Regions from separate parts of the Nostoc sp. UHCC 0302 genome, predicted to be linked through region 2. Evidence: riboswitches for the same ligand, from Rfam matches in the RefSeq annotation. Region 2 holds a riboswitch; each other region holds the start of a gene.
What was found. Region 2 has a riboswitch for cyclic di-AMP ahead of WKK05_RS01355 (universal stress protein). Riboswitches for the same ligand answer to the same signal wherever they lie in the genome.
Positions count from the first base shown of each region.

Region 1: it holds a riboswitch for cyclic di-AMP, as region 2 does, so the genes downstream of both, WKK05_RS04945 (glycosyltransferase) here and WKK05_RS01355 (universal stress protein) in region 2, are expected to answer to the same signal.
Region 3: it holds a riboswitch for cyclic di-AMP, as region 2 does, so the genes downstream of both, WKK05_RS24650 (hypothetical protein) here and WKK05_RS01355 (universal stress protein) in region 2, are expected to answer to the same signal.

Region 1 covers NZ_CP151099.1:1,185,779-1,191,567, forward strand. The annotation lists gene WKK05_RS04940 (filamentous hemagglutinin N-terminal domain-containing protein) at 1-576, shown strand, start outside; gene WKK05_RS04945 (glycosyltransferase) at 663-1,940, opposite strand; cyclic di-AMP (ydaO/yuaA leader) riboswitch at 2,101-2,339, opposite strand; gene WKK05_RS04950 (glycoside hydrolase family 31 protein) at 2,415-4,853, opposite strand; gene WKK05_RS04955 (GFA family protein) at 5,103-5,534, opposite strand; gene WKK05_RS04960 (AraC family transcriptional regulator) at 5,628-5,789, opposite strand, start outside.
Region 2 covers NZ_CP151099.1:316,460-322,248, forward strand. The annotation lists gene WKK05_RS01335 (MFS transporter) at 1-1,491, opposite strand, end outside; gene WKK05_RS01340 (chlorophyll a/b-binding protein) at 2,010-2,222, shown strand; gene WKK05_RS01345 (chlorophyll a/b-binding protein) at 2,264-2,476, shown strand; gene WKK05_RS01350 (chlorophyll a/b-binding protein) at 2,610-2,813, shown strand; gene WKK05_RS01355 (universal stress protein) at 3,121-3,741, opposite strand; cyclic di-AMP (ydaO/yuaA leader) riboswitch at 3,980-4,191, opposite strand; gene WKK05_RS01360 (ABC transporter ATP-binding protein) at 4,208-5,077, opposite strand; gene WKK05_RS01365 (ABC transporter substrate-binding protein) at 5,129-5,789, opposite strand, start outside.
Region 3 covers NZ_CP151099.1:5,679,280-5,685,068, forward strand. The annotation lists gene WKK05_RS24645 (hypothetical protein) at 572-1,834, opposite strand; cyclic di-AMP (ydaO/yuaA leader) riboswitch at 1,988-2,153, shown strand; gene WKK05_RS24650 (hypothetical protein) at 2,427-3,605, shown strand; gene WKK05_RS24655 (HEAT repeat domain-containing protein) at 3,674-4,969, opposite strand; gene WKK05_RS24660 (ubiquinol-cytochrome c reductase iron-sulfur subunit) at 5,016-5,438, opposite strand.

The sequences.
Region 1 (5,789 bases), 870 kb from region 2:
GCTGTACCTGATGAAAATAGCGATATCAGCGCTAATGCTTTTGGAGGCAAAGGTGGCAATGTCGATATCAAAGCTTTTGGGATTTACGGCACGCAACCTCGAAAAAAACCGACCCAATTTAGTGATATTACTGCCAGTTCTCAGGTTGGGCTAAACGGTGTAATTAGAATCACCACCCCCGATGTTAACCCTAACGAGAGATTAATCAACTTGCCCACTCAACTGGTTCAGCCAAAGCTAGCTCAAGTATGTAAAGCGAATGTAGGTCGAAATCAAAATAGTTTTACTATCACTGGACGCGGCGGTGTGCCTTCTAGCCCTACAGAACCCCTAAGTGCTGATGCTGTTCTAGCAGATTGGATTACTCTCGATAAAGTTAATGAAAGTGCCTCTAATCAAAATGTGAGTAACGCTAATATTCCCACTCAAGCCAGCCCAGAAGCGATTGTGGAAGCTAACGGTTGGGAAGTCAATGCTAAGGGAGAGGTAGTTCTCATAGCTAATGCATCCAGCGTCACGCCCCATACTTCTTGGCAACAATCAACTGATTGTGATGTAGCTCAAGCATCGTCTTGAACTATTAAGTTTTCTCTGTGTCTTGGTGTCTTAATGGTTCGATAACAAATTTGTTGAACCACTAAGACACTAAGTATGTGTATAAATTAAGCTGCAATCCGAGTTCGGCTCTGCGGTACAGATGCGGCTGGAGCCAGCAGATGAGTATATAGTTGAGTCAATCGGGATGCTACACTATACCAGCTAAAGGCGATTTCTGTCCGTTGCTGCGCTGCTTTACCTAACTGGTCTCGCCATGTCGGGTTAGCGAGAATGCTGTCTATGGCAGCAGCAAATGCTACTTCGTCTTTAGGGGGCGCAAGTAAGCCAGTGACTTCTGGAACAACAGTAAATTGCAATCCGCCAACGTTACTAGCTACTACTGGAGTTTGACTAGCCATTGCTTCTATGGCAACTAAACCGAAAGGTTCGTAGTGGCTTGGGACTACGCAGACATCGGCAGCAGCGTAGTAGAAGGGGAGGATAGCCTCATTTAGACGACCAGGAAATGTGGTGCAATCTTCTAGCCCAAGCTCTGCGACAATACTGGCAATGCGATCGCGTTCTATGCCATCACTCTGACCAGGACGGCTACCACCCCCAATCACTAGCTGGAGGTTAGCTTCTCCTCTTAAACTAGATTTAGCAACGGCTCTTACTAAGGTTTCAATGCCTTTGCGTCGATCAAAACGACCAACGTAAAGAACCATTTTGGCATCTTGGGCAATTCCTAGCTTTTCTCGTGCGTCAGACCGCTCAATTTTCCCAAACTTATCAGTATCAGTACCACAAGGAATCATTTCAATTTGTCCCTTGCTGGAAACAAGTATCCGCATATCTTTCTGCTCTTGCGGACTGGTTGCAACTACGCGGTCTACTGTTTCTAAACAGGCTTTTTCTACAGCTAATCGTTGGGTAGCAATTAAGGGAACATCACTAATACTTCTATATTTAACTGCTCCTAGAGAGTGGTAAGTATGAACTTGAACTAGCGGTTGCAGCTTTTTCAATTCCATTCCCACCCAAGAGGACAACCAGTAATTAGTATGAATTAGGGAATAACAAAATCCTTGCTGCTGCTGGAATTGCTGAAAGTGAGTGATGAATTCAGGTAAATGCTCAAATAAGTTATCTCGTCCAATGAATTCAGCTGGCCCAGCTTTTAACCGAATAGTACGACAGTTTGAATTATGTTGAACGATCGCAGCTTGTTCAAGACTACTGCGACGCGTGAACATATCTACTTGCCAACCTTGTTCCGCTAGTGCATATCCTACTTGACGCACATAGACATTTTGACCCCCAGCTTCTTCTTGTCCAATTTCAGCGGCTGGGTCGCCATCAACTGAAATGAGGGCAATACGGTATCTGTCATTCTGGAACATAGTCTAGTTTTACCTCAAGGCAACTAATCCTGCCTCAGACGCCAGAAGTTAAGGTGATTTTAGCCTTTTCTCAAGGCCAAGGGCAGGTACAACGAAGCGTAAAGTTACCAGCCAAGGACACTGACGAGGACAGGGCATTACTTGTAAGAATGCTGCTCGTTCAATCTCCTCTCAATGCCTACGAAGTTAGCTGACGGGCTAGGACTGAGAGATGTCCTTCTTCAAAAAGTTGTGAGTTGCAAGCTATGAGTTGCCAGTTACATATTTAATAACTTCTAACTCTTCACTCCTAACTCTTTACTTTTCCCCAGATACGCCCCAAACTTGGTTCCTCCGCTCCTGGCTACTCTTGTAAACAAATATGTTTAGGGTAGATAGTGGATTAGGCAGACTGATTTATATTTGTTCATACATTAACGTATACTCTTATGCTTAGTCAAGCGGATGAACAAAAAAAGTGTGATTACAATCACTTCAAACAGTTACTGATAATGCTTCTAGGCGAACTTTGCCAAAGCGATCGCACTGCAATTTTTGTCCCTCAAAAGAGACTTCTGCATCGTCTACCCAAGCTTGCTGTAGCTTCATGCCATGCAGATGTAGTTGCACACTTGTGTAAGGAAAAGGATAATCACCCTGTTCCTGCCAAGTGATTTCTAAACCGTTTGCCGATTGTGTGATCTGGAATTGATCCAATCGGGATGCACCATAACCATCACCCGCATCACTGTACAGCTGACTCACACTGGTATCCTGTACAGGTGGATATATATGCAGAGTTAGTTGTTTGCCTTCTGCCATTGGTAAGATGCTCCCCGCTTTCACTAACAAGGGAATCCTGTCTAGTGGTGCTTGCAGATGTACTTGTTGCTGATTCTCAATCACAGTATCATCCCAGAAATTATACCAACATCCTGGGGGTAAAATGACTGAGCGTGAGTCTGCCCCTGCTTCAACAATTGGGCAAACCAGCAACGCATCACCTAACAAGAAAGCATCTTCGACATCCCAAAGTGCAGCGTTATCACTGGCAGACCAAAACACGGGACGCACAGGAGGATAACCTTTTTGTGTAGCTTCCCAAGACAGAGTATAAAAGTAGGGAAGCAGCCGATAACGTAATTGTAGAAATGAACGAATGATACTCAGATAAGGTTCGCCATAAGTCCACGGTGTGCGGTGTTCTACGTTATTGGAAGAGTGGGTGCGGCAAAAAGTGAGAAAGGTTGACATCTGGAACCAGCGCAGGTAAAGTTCGCCACCAGGATTTCCTTGGAAACCACCGATGTCTGGGCCGCTATAGGGAATGCCGGAAAGCCCTAACCCTACTATGGTTGATATAGTTTGGCGCAACGCCCGCCAACTACATTCAACGTCGCCAGTCCAAGTCCAAGCATAGCGCTGAAGTCCTGCCCAACCTGCACGAGAAACAATGAAAGGACGCTGTTCGGAGCGATATTGACGCAAACTTTCGTAGCCTGCTTCAGCTTGTAGTAAACCGTAAACATTGTGTGCTTCGCGATGATCCCCGCCTCTGCCTTCCATGAAGTGTTGGGTGACTTTGGGTAAAGAGCGATCGCCTGAAATAATAAAAGCAGCTGGCTCATTCATATCGTGCCAAAATCCTGCTACACCCACATCTAGCAAGTATGCATACTGCCGACTCCACCATCTGCGAACCTTGGGATTGGTAAAATCAGGGAATACACACCAACCAGGCCATACAGGTGCAACTACTAGTTCTCCATTAGGGAGTTTGCAAAATCCATCTAATATCTGTCCTTCAAGAAATAAGTTGCTATCACGGCTGTACTTAATTCCAGGGTTAAGAATTGCGATAAATTGCACTCCCAACTCTGCAAGTTCTTGTGTAAAACTTGCTAATTGGGGAAAGCGTTCTGGGTCGATTGTAAATGCTCTGTTGCCAACTTGACAATCGATATCTAAATGAATCGCGCTCAAAGGTATATTATGAAATTGAAAAGCTTTAGCTTCTTCTCTAACTGCTTGTTCGGTACGATATCCCCATTTAGATTGGTGGTAACCTAATGCCCAACGTGGAGGCAAGGGAGCGCGTCCAGTTAACTCAGTGTAGCGTTCTAGGAGTTGCGCGGGTGAGCCAGTAATAAAATAGTAACGTAGCGCTCCTCCTGTAAAGTTAGCTGTGGCAGTTTCAGCAAAAGTAAAATTGGCATCAAAAGAATTTTCATAGAAAATTAAATAACTACCAGATGAGTGAAACCCCAAATATACAGGAATGCAGAGATACATGGGATCAGCACCAGGAGTATATTTGCCAGCAGCGTCATAGTTCCACATCCGATAAATTTTACTTTGTTGCTGCTCATCTTTGGCTGCGCGTAAGTTGAGAGAAGAAGCCCGTTCTCCTAGTCCGTAGATGTGTTCTTCTGGTCTGAGTTGTGCTTGATGAATCCATCCCTCACCTTTGCTTTGTGGTGGTAATTCTTCCCGCAGGATTTGCCCAGAATTATCTAAAAATTTCAGGCTACCATCTACTTCAATAATTACTTTTAACTCACGACTTGATACAGAGTAGTTACTACCAGTTTGTGCCAATTGAGTTTCTACTTCCTGCCATTCGTGGCGAACAATTCCGTAGGGGATTGGCGGGATTCCGGGTTTCCAGTCAATTCGAACTAAATCTTCAGCAAGAAAAGAAACTTCTAATTCTGCAAGTTCAAAGTAAAAGTTAGCACCTGTAGATTTCGGTTCAGCACGAAGTAATTTTCCTGGTTTTTCAAAACCTTCTTCAGTGGGTGCAAGTGTAAACTGACGTTCTATGATGTCTCGCTTACGAGTGTACAAAAATGCTTTTGGAGCATAGCTCAAATAGAATAATGAACCAACTAAATACTTAAATTTTAATTGGATTTGCTTAAATCTATCTATCATGATTATGCTCCAGTACGCAAATTTAGATGTAGACTAAAGGGTCTCGATAAAATTTGCTGTTTCATCCTGCCCTATCCTTTGATCATGCTTGACAGCAAAAGGCAAGCCACTTTATTGGCGTCTACTTTCAAGAAAAGTTTAACTCTTCAATAATTTGCTAATTTGAGGCAAAAAGTGAATTGATCCTGGGCAGGATTTTTTGTGAGTAACTAATCAATTGGTTATAAGTCTATAGATTTGATTTTCAACTTATTCTGATTTGCTATTTTGCTGCGGCAATGGCATCTTGGCGAATTTGGGTAAATCTGGGTTCATGTAATCCCACGGCTGGGCGCTAGCTGTGTAAAAGTCCATTGCAGGTTTGAACCAGGTGGGATCATCGAGAGTCCCTGCTAAAATGCCCATCAGTTCAGGAATCGGGGGCTTGCTAAATAATCGGGAACCGCAGTTTGGACAAAAGCCTCGACCAACAGTGCTACCGCTATCGCCAATCACATCATAGTATTTGACATCTCCGGTAATGGTGACTGCCTTCTGCGGCACGAGAAGCCCGGATGCATAAGCACTTCCTGTGGCCCGTTGACAATCGCGACAGTGGCAATTCCCCATCGCCAAGGGTTCGGCTGAACACTCGTAGCGAACAGAACCGCACAGACAACCACCTGTAAATTTTGTAGCCATAAAAATATCTATCCTTGGAAGCGTTCTAACTTATAAAGTAGCGATCGCACCTTATTTAGTCTTACAAGTTTTTGCTTTTTTTACAGGTTTCTGCTATTTTTCTCGAACCACTTTCGGCGTGACTCCCAGCAGGCGTTTAAAATGACTGGTTAAATGTCCCTGATTGGCAAAGCCAACTTTATAAGTGATATCCGCAATTGATAAGTCACTTTTAACGAGGAGTTCTTTAGCGCGATCAACCCGGCATTTAATCAC
Region 2 (5,789 bases):
TTCCTCAGCAGTGACTGTCACTAACACTGATTGGCGCACAGCTTCTAGCTGATCTGCAATACGCTGAATTTGGGCTTGGGTAAGCAATCCCCGTTGTTGCAAGATGTTGACAAAATCATTGCGAGAAAGCCGCTCTAGTTCCCTGCGAACTGTGCCAGGATCAGCTGCTGGGTCGTAAATAACATCACGAAATTCCTGAGCAATTCTTTCTTGGCTGAGTTGCCAAGCATAAGTGTTGGACAGGTAGTTTTCTATGTCAGCCCGAATTGGACTATAGGGTTGTGATGCCGTGGGTAAGCCTAGCTTATCAGCTTGTTGCGTAACTTTGTCTTTGGCGGTGGTGAGCGATCGCAATATCTTTTCCACATCCAAATCTGACAAATCAGTCCGTCCTAACGCTATACCAGTTAGGGCGGATATTCCTTGCTGGATTGACTGCTGAATTGGGCCTGGGGTAGACTTTTGGTCGGCTTGTTTGGAGCCTTGTGTTTCGGCTATTAACCGTTCCAGCTTGGCGTTGAGTTCATCTGTCTTGCTTTGTCCGGGTGGAAGCGATTTGAGATAGTCAACTAATTCACCCAAACGGTCTTGACCAGGTTGTTGCTGACTCACCACCTGCTGCCAAACTTTATACAAAGTATCAGCGATCCGGCTAACGTCTCGCTTAGAAAGGTCAGTGCGACTGCTGACTAATTCAATAAACTTCTGGCGGTCGATGTTGCGGAGGTCTGGAGAACCTGCGATCGCTTTCAATTGCGGGTCGTTGAGTAAATTTTCAAAGTCACCGCGAATCTTTGATAAATCTAGCTCTGCCGGACGTAGCCTCTCTAAGTAATCTTCAATATTTTCTCGGATACTTGTCGGGTCGATGGCACTCCCTAATTCTCGACGCACAGCGGCGGCGGCGGCTTCAGCTGTTGCGACAACTTGGTCGTTGACAGCCTTTGCTCCCAGTGCAGCAGTAGCAGTCCCCAGAATCGCCTGAAAACCGGAAGTTGCTGTGTTAACAACTGAGCCAATTAAGGAACCCACAGTTGTGGAACTGATCAAGAACAGTAACAAGAAGTATGCACCCCAAATCACCAATCCGAGAATTGCTCCCAGGGTTGGGTCTAAAATCACAAGACTCAATTTTACTGCCAAGAAGCTGGCGATTAACAGGGCGATCGTTACAGTAACTAATGTCCAAATCCCCACAGCCGTACCAATTTTGCGAATCGTACCGCCCAAACTTCCGACCTCCCCATCAGAATCCGAGTCAGACGGACGCCCCAGGTAGGAAATACCAGCTGCAAGGGAGAGATTGGTTAAAACTAATTGGAAAGCAAAAGCTAGGATCACACCAGAGATTAAAGCAACAAAAAAGCGTGGCCCTGAAACAAGACCTGATGCTTGTGTTGGTGTAATGCTTGTGGGATCTACTGTAGTAGCCTGCGCTAGCCATAATAATGGCTTGTAGAGTCCCAACATGATTTCCGTACTTTGGAACATTGTATTTCCTTCTTCTAAGATTAAATTTGGGGGATTAAGGATTTCGTGAGAAGCAAGTTTTAGTATTTAGTCTGTATCTATGGCAATACCTAACTCATGTAGCTTTCAGAATCCTGGAATTTGGGCTTTTAAAGCATCTCTCCAAAGTTTGAAAACTGTATCCAGCGGAAGATAGAACTTTTGTTATCTGCTGTTAAATATCTTGATCTTGATTAAATTCCCAGCACTATTACAAAGTAAAATAACTCACTGCTTCAATGCTGTCAGTTTTTAATTTTTAATTACTTAATTTAGAGTAATTTATTTTGTTTAAATTATAGTTGAGTTTGGGCTAGTTTACATTTATTTACAATTCTATTTTTTATCACCCCCTGAAGGTGGATTTGCCTACACCAATATATTTCTGATAATCGTCCCCAAGAAGTGCCTATGGTTTGTGCCTCTAGGCGGAAAGCAGCTTAGTAATAGACAGCTACATTAAAGTTAAAGCAAACAAATAAATTATTTAGGACAAAAAAATGGAAACTCGTGAAACTCGTCCGTCTACAAATCCACCACCAGTTGCTGTAACTTACAATGGTCGCGATCGCAATGAATTTCTTTTTGGCTGGACTCCTCAAGCCGAAATCTGGAATGGTCGTTTTGCCATGATTGGCTTTCTTGCCTATTTACTTTGGGATTTAGGCGGCTACAGCGTTGTTCGTGACGTTTTACATATAGTTGGATACTAAAAGATTAAACATAAAAGAGTTTAATTTAGGAGGAAAAAACAATGGTAAATCGTGAAACTCGTTCGTCTATAGATATCCCACCAATTGCACCAGAATACAATGGTGTAGACCGTAATGCATTTCTTTTTGGCTGGACTCCTCAAGCCGAAATTTGGAATGGACGATTTGCAATGATTGGCTTTCTTGCCTATCTACTTTGGGATTTAGCTGGTTATAGCGTTGTTCGTGACGTACTGAGGCTAGTTGGCTACTAGAAACTAGACTTCTTGCAAAATTTAAATAATTTTCAATGTCATTGTCAGGGGTTGAAAATGTCTTTTCCCTACACCCCTTTCAAAACTTGTCTATTAAAGACTGAAAGGTTACCAAATTTAAGAGGAAAAAACAATGGAAACTCGTCCATCTACTAATCCACCACCTGTTGCATCAGAATACAATGGCGTAGATCGCAATGACTTCCTCTTCGGCTGGACTCCTCAAGCCGAAATCTGGAATGGTCGATTTGCAATGATTGGCTTTCTTGCCTATCTACTTTGGGATTTAGCTGGTTATAGTGTCCTACGCGACGTACTAAAGCTAATTGGATATTAGCCATAAGTTAGGAGTTAGGAGTTAAGAGTTAGGAGTTAGTAGTTAAAAATTAACTGTTAATTCAAGACTAATAATTCCTAATTCCTCTAATTAACTATTTTAGGACATAGCCGGATTACCTTTAAAATGCTCTGCGTATCTTCGCGTTGAACAAAAGCTAAGATTTGACGTTGCTTTATAAAAAAGCTCTATACTGCATACAAACAAAAACTACTATAGTAGCGAAAAAGCCTCCTAAAATATAGGAGGCTTTTTTGTGCTTATATTGTGCTTATATGATGAAAATTACAGAAATTCTCAGCAGTGTTTACTCATCAATACAACTAGGAATACCCAAGACAGCACATGGAAAATTAGAACCTAATGCTTCAATCATAGGGTGATTTACAGATTTACAGCCTAAAAATAGTATATCGGCTGCTTCTAATGCAACAACTTTCTTAAGTTCTGTACTAATCGAACCAAACCTGAGATGGGATTTGAATGAACCCTGCCATTCTTCAGCCAAACTTCGTGCTTGCCAAAGAATTGTGTCTGCTTGCTTGAGAGGAGTTACCGATGTTTCGAGTTGTGGTTGAGTTAATACTAGTGTGAGAGACTGTGAGACTCCGCTAACTTGACACTCTAATGGACGTTCGTGGACTGGAAAAGTCAAGATATTTGGATACTGACTGCTTTGATTATCTTCTACTATGTAAACGGCTTGAACTGTGACTTGCGCGTTAGTAGCTAAACGTGTTTGGTGAGCAATCCAGAAGGCAATATCTAAAGCTGCATGACTGTTAGGAGAAGCGTCATAAGCAACAATTAAATTGACTGAATTTGCATTTGAAGCTTTTTTAGCAAAAGGTTTTTTTGGTTCTGGCAGCAACACCATTTGCTCAACTAAGTCGTCTCGACCGATCGCGCTTTGTAGGCGTGCTAACATTGGCTTAATTTTCACAGCTTTACTTCTCTCCATTGAAATGAATTACTAACGAGAAGCAGGGCAACCGATTTTAGATTTTGTCTTTGAAGTTCTGATCTAAAGAAGCCTTAGTTCATACTTCTCTCTTTGTCATTCCCCCATTATTCTTAACTAATGAGTAATAACTAATGACTAAAACCTAATTAAAATTCGGTTAAGGAACCCCAATAACAACTGGTATTACAGCCAAAGTTTTGGGGGTTCCTTCCATTGCCTACGGAGTTAGCTGACGGGCTAAGACTGGAAGGTGTCTCTCTCTCAAGAGTTGTAAGTATCGAGTTCTGAGCTAAAGATTAATACCTTTTCACTTTTTACTCTTAAATTGCCACTCTATATTAAGATACGCCCCACGTTATGGTTCCTCCGCTTCAAATCCTGCTTTCATAAATTTGAATTAGGCTACCCACTAAAAAAATCATAATCTAGCTCATTCGTCTTGAGTAAAATATCGATCCAGAAAATTGAGAGCGTGGTTACGGAGTTCAAAATATTCTTTTGAGTTTCGCATGGCAACGCGAGGATCTTCTGAAGGAGACGCTGAGCGAGGGTTAACGCGTGGATGCTCAAAAGGAACTTCTAATATCTCTCCTATGGTAGCAGCTGGGCCATTTGTCATCAATACGATGCGATCTGACATATAAATTGCCTCATCTACATCATGGGTAATCATCATTACTGCTTGGCGTTTGTTTTCCCAAATATCTAATACTTGCCGCTGCAATTTGCTCCGAGTTAGTGCATCTAAAGCCCCAAAAGGTTCATCCATCAACAACATTTTTGGGCGAATTGCTAAGGCTCTAGCAATCCCCACCCGCTGTTTCATACCTCCAGAAAGTTCATCAGGATACTTATCAGCCGCCGCCGTTAAGTTTACCATTGCCAAGTGTTCGTTAACAATGCTAATTTTGTCAGCACGATTAGCATTTTTTAGCACTTCGTCTACAGCTAATCGGATATTTTCTCGCACAGTTAACCAAGGCAGTAATGAATAGTTCTGAAACACCATCATTCTTTCTGCGCCTGGTTTACGAATTTCTTTTCCATCTAGCCGTACTGAGCCAGAAGTAGCTTTTTCTAAACCAGCAATAATCTTTAGTAGGGTTGATTTACCACAGCCTGAGTGACCAATTACAGAAACAAATTCATCTTCACGTATCGTAAGATTCACACCATTTAAAACGACAAAATTGTCTTTCCCAGGTGTTGGATAAGACTTGACTAAATTTTCAATTTCTAGAAATCCAGTGCGGGGTGTAACTTCACCCTGAGTATTGATAGGTGATGTGGTATATTCCATCATAAAAGGCTCCGAAAATAATTTAGTCATTAGTCATGTAAATTCGCGAATTTAAGACATGAAAAAACGAGTAGGAGCGTTAGCCCTAATAGCAAAACTATTTAAATATCCCGCTGGATCACTAGGATCAAAGCCTTTATTATCTATAAATACTCCTGGAGGTTCCACTTTGTAATCATCCTTGGGACACTGAATACCCATTTCAGTTGCTATCTCACGATATAAATCAGTTCTCCAGCCTTGTTCAGCTAATTTATTAGCATTTTTGGGGAATTCCTTAATTTGCCCCCATCTAGCTGCTTGTGTCATCAACCAGATACTTCGGGATCTCCACAAAAATGTTGAATGTTCTCCTGGCTGTTTAGGAAGGTTGTCAGGTATATCAAAGAAAATTGTGGTGTCAGCGGCTTTAATGGTGCGGTCTTTGCCATCGAACCCACCATAGTTGTAATTGCCGATAATTCCCGGCCCTGTCAACTTCGTAATTAGGGCATCCTTCTTTTTAGGCCTTGCACCTGTAAAGGATCGGTCTGTAATCAATTCAGCCACTTCTTGGTGATTTTCTGGTTTGCTGCAATACTGGCAGGCTTCAATCATTGCCTTGACCAGAGAACGGTAGGTTTTGGGATACTTTTCGATGAAAGATTCCATCACTCCCAAAAGTCGATCTGGATGCCCTAGCCAGATTTCTTTGCCTTGTGCAAAGGTAAAG
Region 3 (5,789 bases), 3.0 Mb from region 2:
CAATTATAATCTTTGCCGCGTATTTTTAGCTAAATATCTCTGGCAATAGTATTGATTATTTTTTTTAGCAATATAAAAATTTCAAGATATAACTTTGTTTACATTTCATGACATTTTGCCGCAGGCTTAACAATAATAAAGCCGAATAAGCTGTCAAATCATCCGAAGGTATGAGTATTCTATACAGCAGATTTCTAGTTGATGAAGTATCCAAATTAGATATTAAAGCCAAGTATAAAGCCTATTTTGCGTTTGAATTCTGAAGGCAGTTGCTACCCTTTGGGAAGCCGCCGCTCCGATGCCAGTTGCCACAAGTCGGGAAACCCGCCCAAGTCGCGACCTTTCGCTGCGCTTGCCCTGATGCTCGTACCCCTAGGGGGAAGCAAGCTACGCCTTTGGCGTCTCACGCCAAGGGCGAAGACTCGCTAACGGCTTGATACAATCGCTCATGAAGAGAACTCTTTGCTCAGACTTTCCGCGCTCATCCCCCACTAAAAGATTGCTGAATTTTAAATTCTCCATTCTTCTTGAATATTAATCCACTTGCAATTATGGTTTAAAGGATAAGTTCCTATTGTTTTCGCTCTAGGAAATTTTTAGGAAAGGGAATAGTGTCAATTTGCAAGCTTCCTTGTGATATATCAGTAACAAACTGCCCCACCGTCTCCCGTATATCCTTAAACGATTTACAAAACATCAATTTTTTGTCCATTTGAATTAGTAAATTACGAAGATTATCTTTTTCTTCTGTATTCTCATCTTTCAGCTTTTTTTCTAGTTCTTCTCTTAACAGATAATGAAAGTCTTTATGTTTAGAATCAAGATGAATAGACTCAAATCCAGTTAGGTGATGTCCTGCAAGATGGTCAATTTCTTTGATCCAAAATTCCAGTTCTGGATCTTCTAGTGCAGGACGAAGAAATGTCTCTTCAAGCTTTTGTCTATCTTTATCTTTTAAAAAAGATAAGGAACATAGTTGATAATACTCTTTCTTTTTTACTTCTAAAATTTTTTCAGATTGATAAGAATTCTTTAGAGACTGTTTTTTAACATTCTTTGTCACTTGATTGTGGAGGTATGTTCGAAGCTGATACACTGCTTCTTTTGCTTCCCGTCGGGCTTCTGCATCTGTCACATTTTTTTGGGTATTAAGACGTTTGTATTTAGCGATTTGGGCATAACTCATCCTGCCGTTCATCACCATATCCACAACTTCGTAATAAGATGGTGAAAATTGTTGCAATAAGTCTAGCGCAGCTTGAATTTCAACTAAATCATTTTCGATTTGCTTGTCTGTAATGGTAAATGTAGGCTCATCAGTTGTTTGCAACGAAATACTTTCTTTTTGTTCTGCCTTGTGTTGTAGCATTTTGAAGCTCATCCAACGCAGAAGAGGTGTCATGCTATTCACACCAAGTTCGGGAATACCATAGTTTATAACGGCAAGCGTGAGTATGGCCCGCCAAAGACAATCTCCAACTATTTCTTTTTGTTGCTTGAGCCGTTCGTCAGCTATGTAATCTTTGAGCCCTTGTTCGCTTTCTTGCTTGTGACTCTCCACCAGCCCTAACTGTAATGCGTAGCGCCTTGTAGCCTCAGACCAGCACCACCAGATAGAAATAGGGGCTTCCAAGAATGCTTTGAGCCGGGAATTAATTGGGGTTTCTAGTACCGATGCATCACGTCCAATCCGTTCAAGGAACTCGGAAGCAGATATCCCTTCCCTTGCTGCCTTGTCTTTGATAGCATCCCAAGCGTTCTGGGTAATAGATAAGCTTCTAACCATTTTTTTCTGTTGATTACCTGTCTCCTCTGCTTTCGTATTTTTTTTCATGGTTTATGAGTAGTGACTAAAATCTTATATAACTTATATAGTTATATAAAATAAATAATTACATAAGATAATTATAAAAATAAATATTTTAATAATTGTAAAAATAAATGTTCTCTGCTACATTAATGTAATACAACAACTATAAATACTTCAAAAACATATCTGCCTAATGCTGTTTTGCCTTATGTCTTTAGTTGCATAGGGTAATACGCAACGGAGGAACCAAATTATTGTGGGGCTAATGCTGTGATTTCTCCAGTATGGACACCTTTCAGTCCTAGCCCGTCAGCTAACTTCGTCGGCATTGAGAGGAGACTGAACAAACATCATTTTTACAGATGGTGTTCTATTCAGAATTTTTTGGTTTGTTGCTTTTTGAAAGTTTCCCGTAGTACTGATTTAGTAACTTAATAATCAAAAAAGCCCGAATTTCAAATTGCTACTATTGGAATTCGAGCTAAATATATGATTGCAATAACTTAGTTTATCTCGAAATATATAATTTCAGTTTTCGAGGTAATTAAGTCATTGCAGGTTAGTGATGAGAATAATTTTCAGATAGAAATTCACTTGTAAATAAAGGAGAATTACAATGGAAATGAATCTAATCAAACTTACATTACAAAATCAAAAGAGACAATTAAGAAAGCAAAGACTTTCTTTGAATATACCAAAAATTAAAAATCTACTTCGTACTCCATTTGTCAAAGTTGGTTCTGCTCTTTCTATAATGTCAATATTGTTAATTTTCTCACCTTTATTAAGTACAAAAGACTTCGATTGGTTTAATGTTTGGCAAAATATGGGTTTTAATTTGTTAGGTGCAGTATGTGCTTTTGTAGCTTTTGATATTGTTTTTTATCGTCTTAAAGAATTAGATGATCAGCAAGGAGTGAAATTGGATTGCTTTGATAAATACGATTTTATTAATACAATCATGGAAGCAAAAACTTTAAATAGATTTTCTCCTAATCCTGTTGTTCCTATCAGAATACTGGAAGTTTGGACAGAATTATTGAGGGATAGTGTTTACAAAGAAAAATTCGCTCAAGCTATTTTAAGGTATATTGAAACTAATGATAGTGAGATTGAGATTTTATTGCTTAATCCTGAGAATAAAGATTTAGTAGAAGCTCGTTGTTTAGAATTACAAGCTGTATCTAGTGAATTTAATAATATCGCAGAAAGAATTTATATAAATTTTCGAGAGATACAGAAAATAATTAAAAAGCTGGAAGAAAAAGGAAAACAAGACAAATTAAAAGTCAAATTATACAATACTAGTCCATCACTAGCTATTTATATGTGTGATCCAAATTTGTTTGTCACCTTCTTCCGTTCTGGAATGACGACAATGAGCAAGCAGTTAAAACTCCCAGTAGATTCTGCTGTAAGTGCATTTATTAACGAAAGATTTGAAGAGATATGGCAAGATACCAAAACTATATCTTTAGAAAATTGTCTGTATGTAACAGTAGACGTTATTAAACGGGGTGTAGTTTACAGAACTTATGACAAAGTAAAGTATATTTTATGCGACCAAGGTTATTATCTTCAAAATGCAATATTATTTAAAGATATTGCTAATATAGCAGATATCAATATCCGAATTAATAGCAAGGTATTTAAACCAAATGATATAGCTATGGATGACTTACCAGATATTGTGAAAAAACTTTTTCGGAGCAAATACTTGAATTACGGTGAGTTATTTATTTCGCTAGAATTACTTCAAGACAAAGGGGGAAACTGGATAAAACATAATTGTTAGTTTTCTTTTGTTAAGCTTGCATATTACTATTGAGGATAGAGAATTTATTTCATCTTTTGAAAAAAAAGTTACCACTCCGCCAGCGCGATCGCTACTCCTTTTCGCAACTCTGCTGTGAGTGCGCCATCATTTACTAATTCCTGCAATTTTTGATAAGCGGCTTCCCTGTCCAGATTTTTCAATGCAGCGATCGCATGGAGTCTCACTGATGCATTTGCATCTGCTAGTAGCAAAATCAAGGGTTCAATTGCCTGTATATTGCCTAACTGTCCTAAAGACAAAGCGATCGCACTTTTGATGCTAGAAATTTCTATGCTTGGATGCTTTGATTGCAGTATGTCTAGCAAAATATCTGTAGTTAATTGCTGCGACTTTTGGATTTGCCCCAAAACTGTCACAACTTCCAGCCAAACTGTCTCTGATTGGCTTTGATTAAATGCTTGTTGTAAATATTTTAAACTCGATTGTGTCTCCATCCAACTCAAAGCGCGGATGGTTTCAATCTGTAGCTTTATTGGTGTTTGTGGTGATATCAACACCTGAAATAATTCCTTAGCAGCATCCTGAGAATTCATCCTGGAAAGGGCAGTTGCTGCGGCACAACAAACTTCAAGATTAAAGTCATAAAGCTTAGATTGCAGTTTCGTCACCAAATTGAATGTTTCACATAAGTCGGGACGAAAACCTAAACCCAGTACTGCTGCACGTCTGACTGGAGCGGCTAGATCATCCAATGCATTCAACAGTATTGGTGGTACACGTTCGTCATGAAAGCTGCTGAGGGCTTCAATTGCAGCACTGCGGACTGCGGCTTGTGAATCTTGTACTACACTCAACAAAGCTGTGATGGTTTCTGTTTGGCGAATGCAAGAAAGCGATCGCACTGCTAAAAGCCTTGTATCTTCCTCTATTAAAAGTTTAGAGAGTGCGGGAATTGCCAGAGTACCCATTTGCCCCAATGCTGTAGCTGCGATCGCTTTGAGTTCTTCATCCTCACCAGTTTTCAACAATTCTACTAGAGGCGCTATGACATCTGGGTGCTGAAATTCGCCTAAAGTCTTTGCTGCATACCACCGCAATTCTTCTTCTGCCTCTTCATCTTCTAATATTTCTACAAGTGGTTCGATTGCAATATTTCCCAGACTAGTCAATACATTAGCAATTTCCCAGCGTTGCTGAAAATCTCCCATCTCTAAAGTTGCCAGTGCTAATTCCAGGAGATATTCTTGATTGTTAACTATATCTGATTGCCTAGAGTCAACCTGCAAAATTAACTGTTGCAGATATTGAATCAGCAATGACCAATCAGCTGCATCATGCGCCGCCTGCGCTTGCACCAAAAGCTGCTTGATATTATTATCCACTACACCCTGCTCGAATTCTCAATCTTCTGCCTTCTGCCTTTTTACACTAAACTGGCTTAACTACAACTGAATTCCTTTCAATCTTGGCAGCATAAGTTTTTAGTGGTTCTGTGGCTGGGCCTTTTTGTACCTTACCATCAATCCCAAATTCTGAATGATGACAGGGACAGGCGAATTTTTTTGTCTGTGCTTGCCATACCACCGTACAACCTTTGTGAGTACAAGTAGGATCAACAGCAGTCATTGCGGTTTTAGATGTGCCAACTACCAACACAGGCCCGACGGGTGAATTCTTTGCAAGTAATTGACCAGCCTTATCTAATTCTGCCGAAGTACCAACCGTTTGCCAATCTCCAGATGCTGAAGTTTTTGGTGTAGTTGACTCGGAAGAACAGGCAGCGATCGCTACAGGTAGAGAAGTTGCAATCCAGCCCAAACCTACCCAATTAATAAAATCACGACGTTTCATAGAAAAAATATTTAAGTTTTAGCTAAGAGTAATCATTTCAAATACTTGTCAGTAAGCGTTTTACACCACTTATTGATTAGCTTTAATGCAATAAACGCATATTATTAATGCATTTTGAGCAATCTTACTAAAAAATCGTAACAATTTATACGATTTTAACAGAAATTCGAGCTTAACTTAAGAGTATCGAAATTGTTACATGAACAGTAACCAAATCTGCTTGACAAATTCCCAAGATGTAAATAACGACAAATTCTTCCTAAATAATTACGGATTTTAGGACAGGCCTCTTACCTGTCATAGGTTTGACGTTTGAACGTTCTTGAGTACAGATAATAACCCGTAACAGAA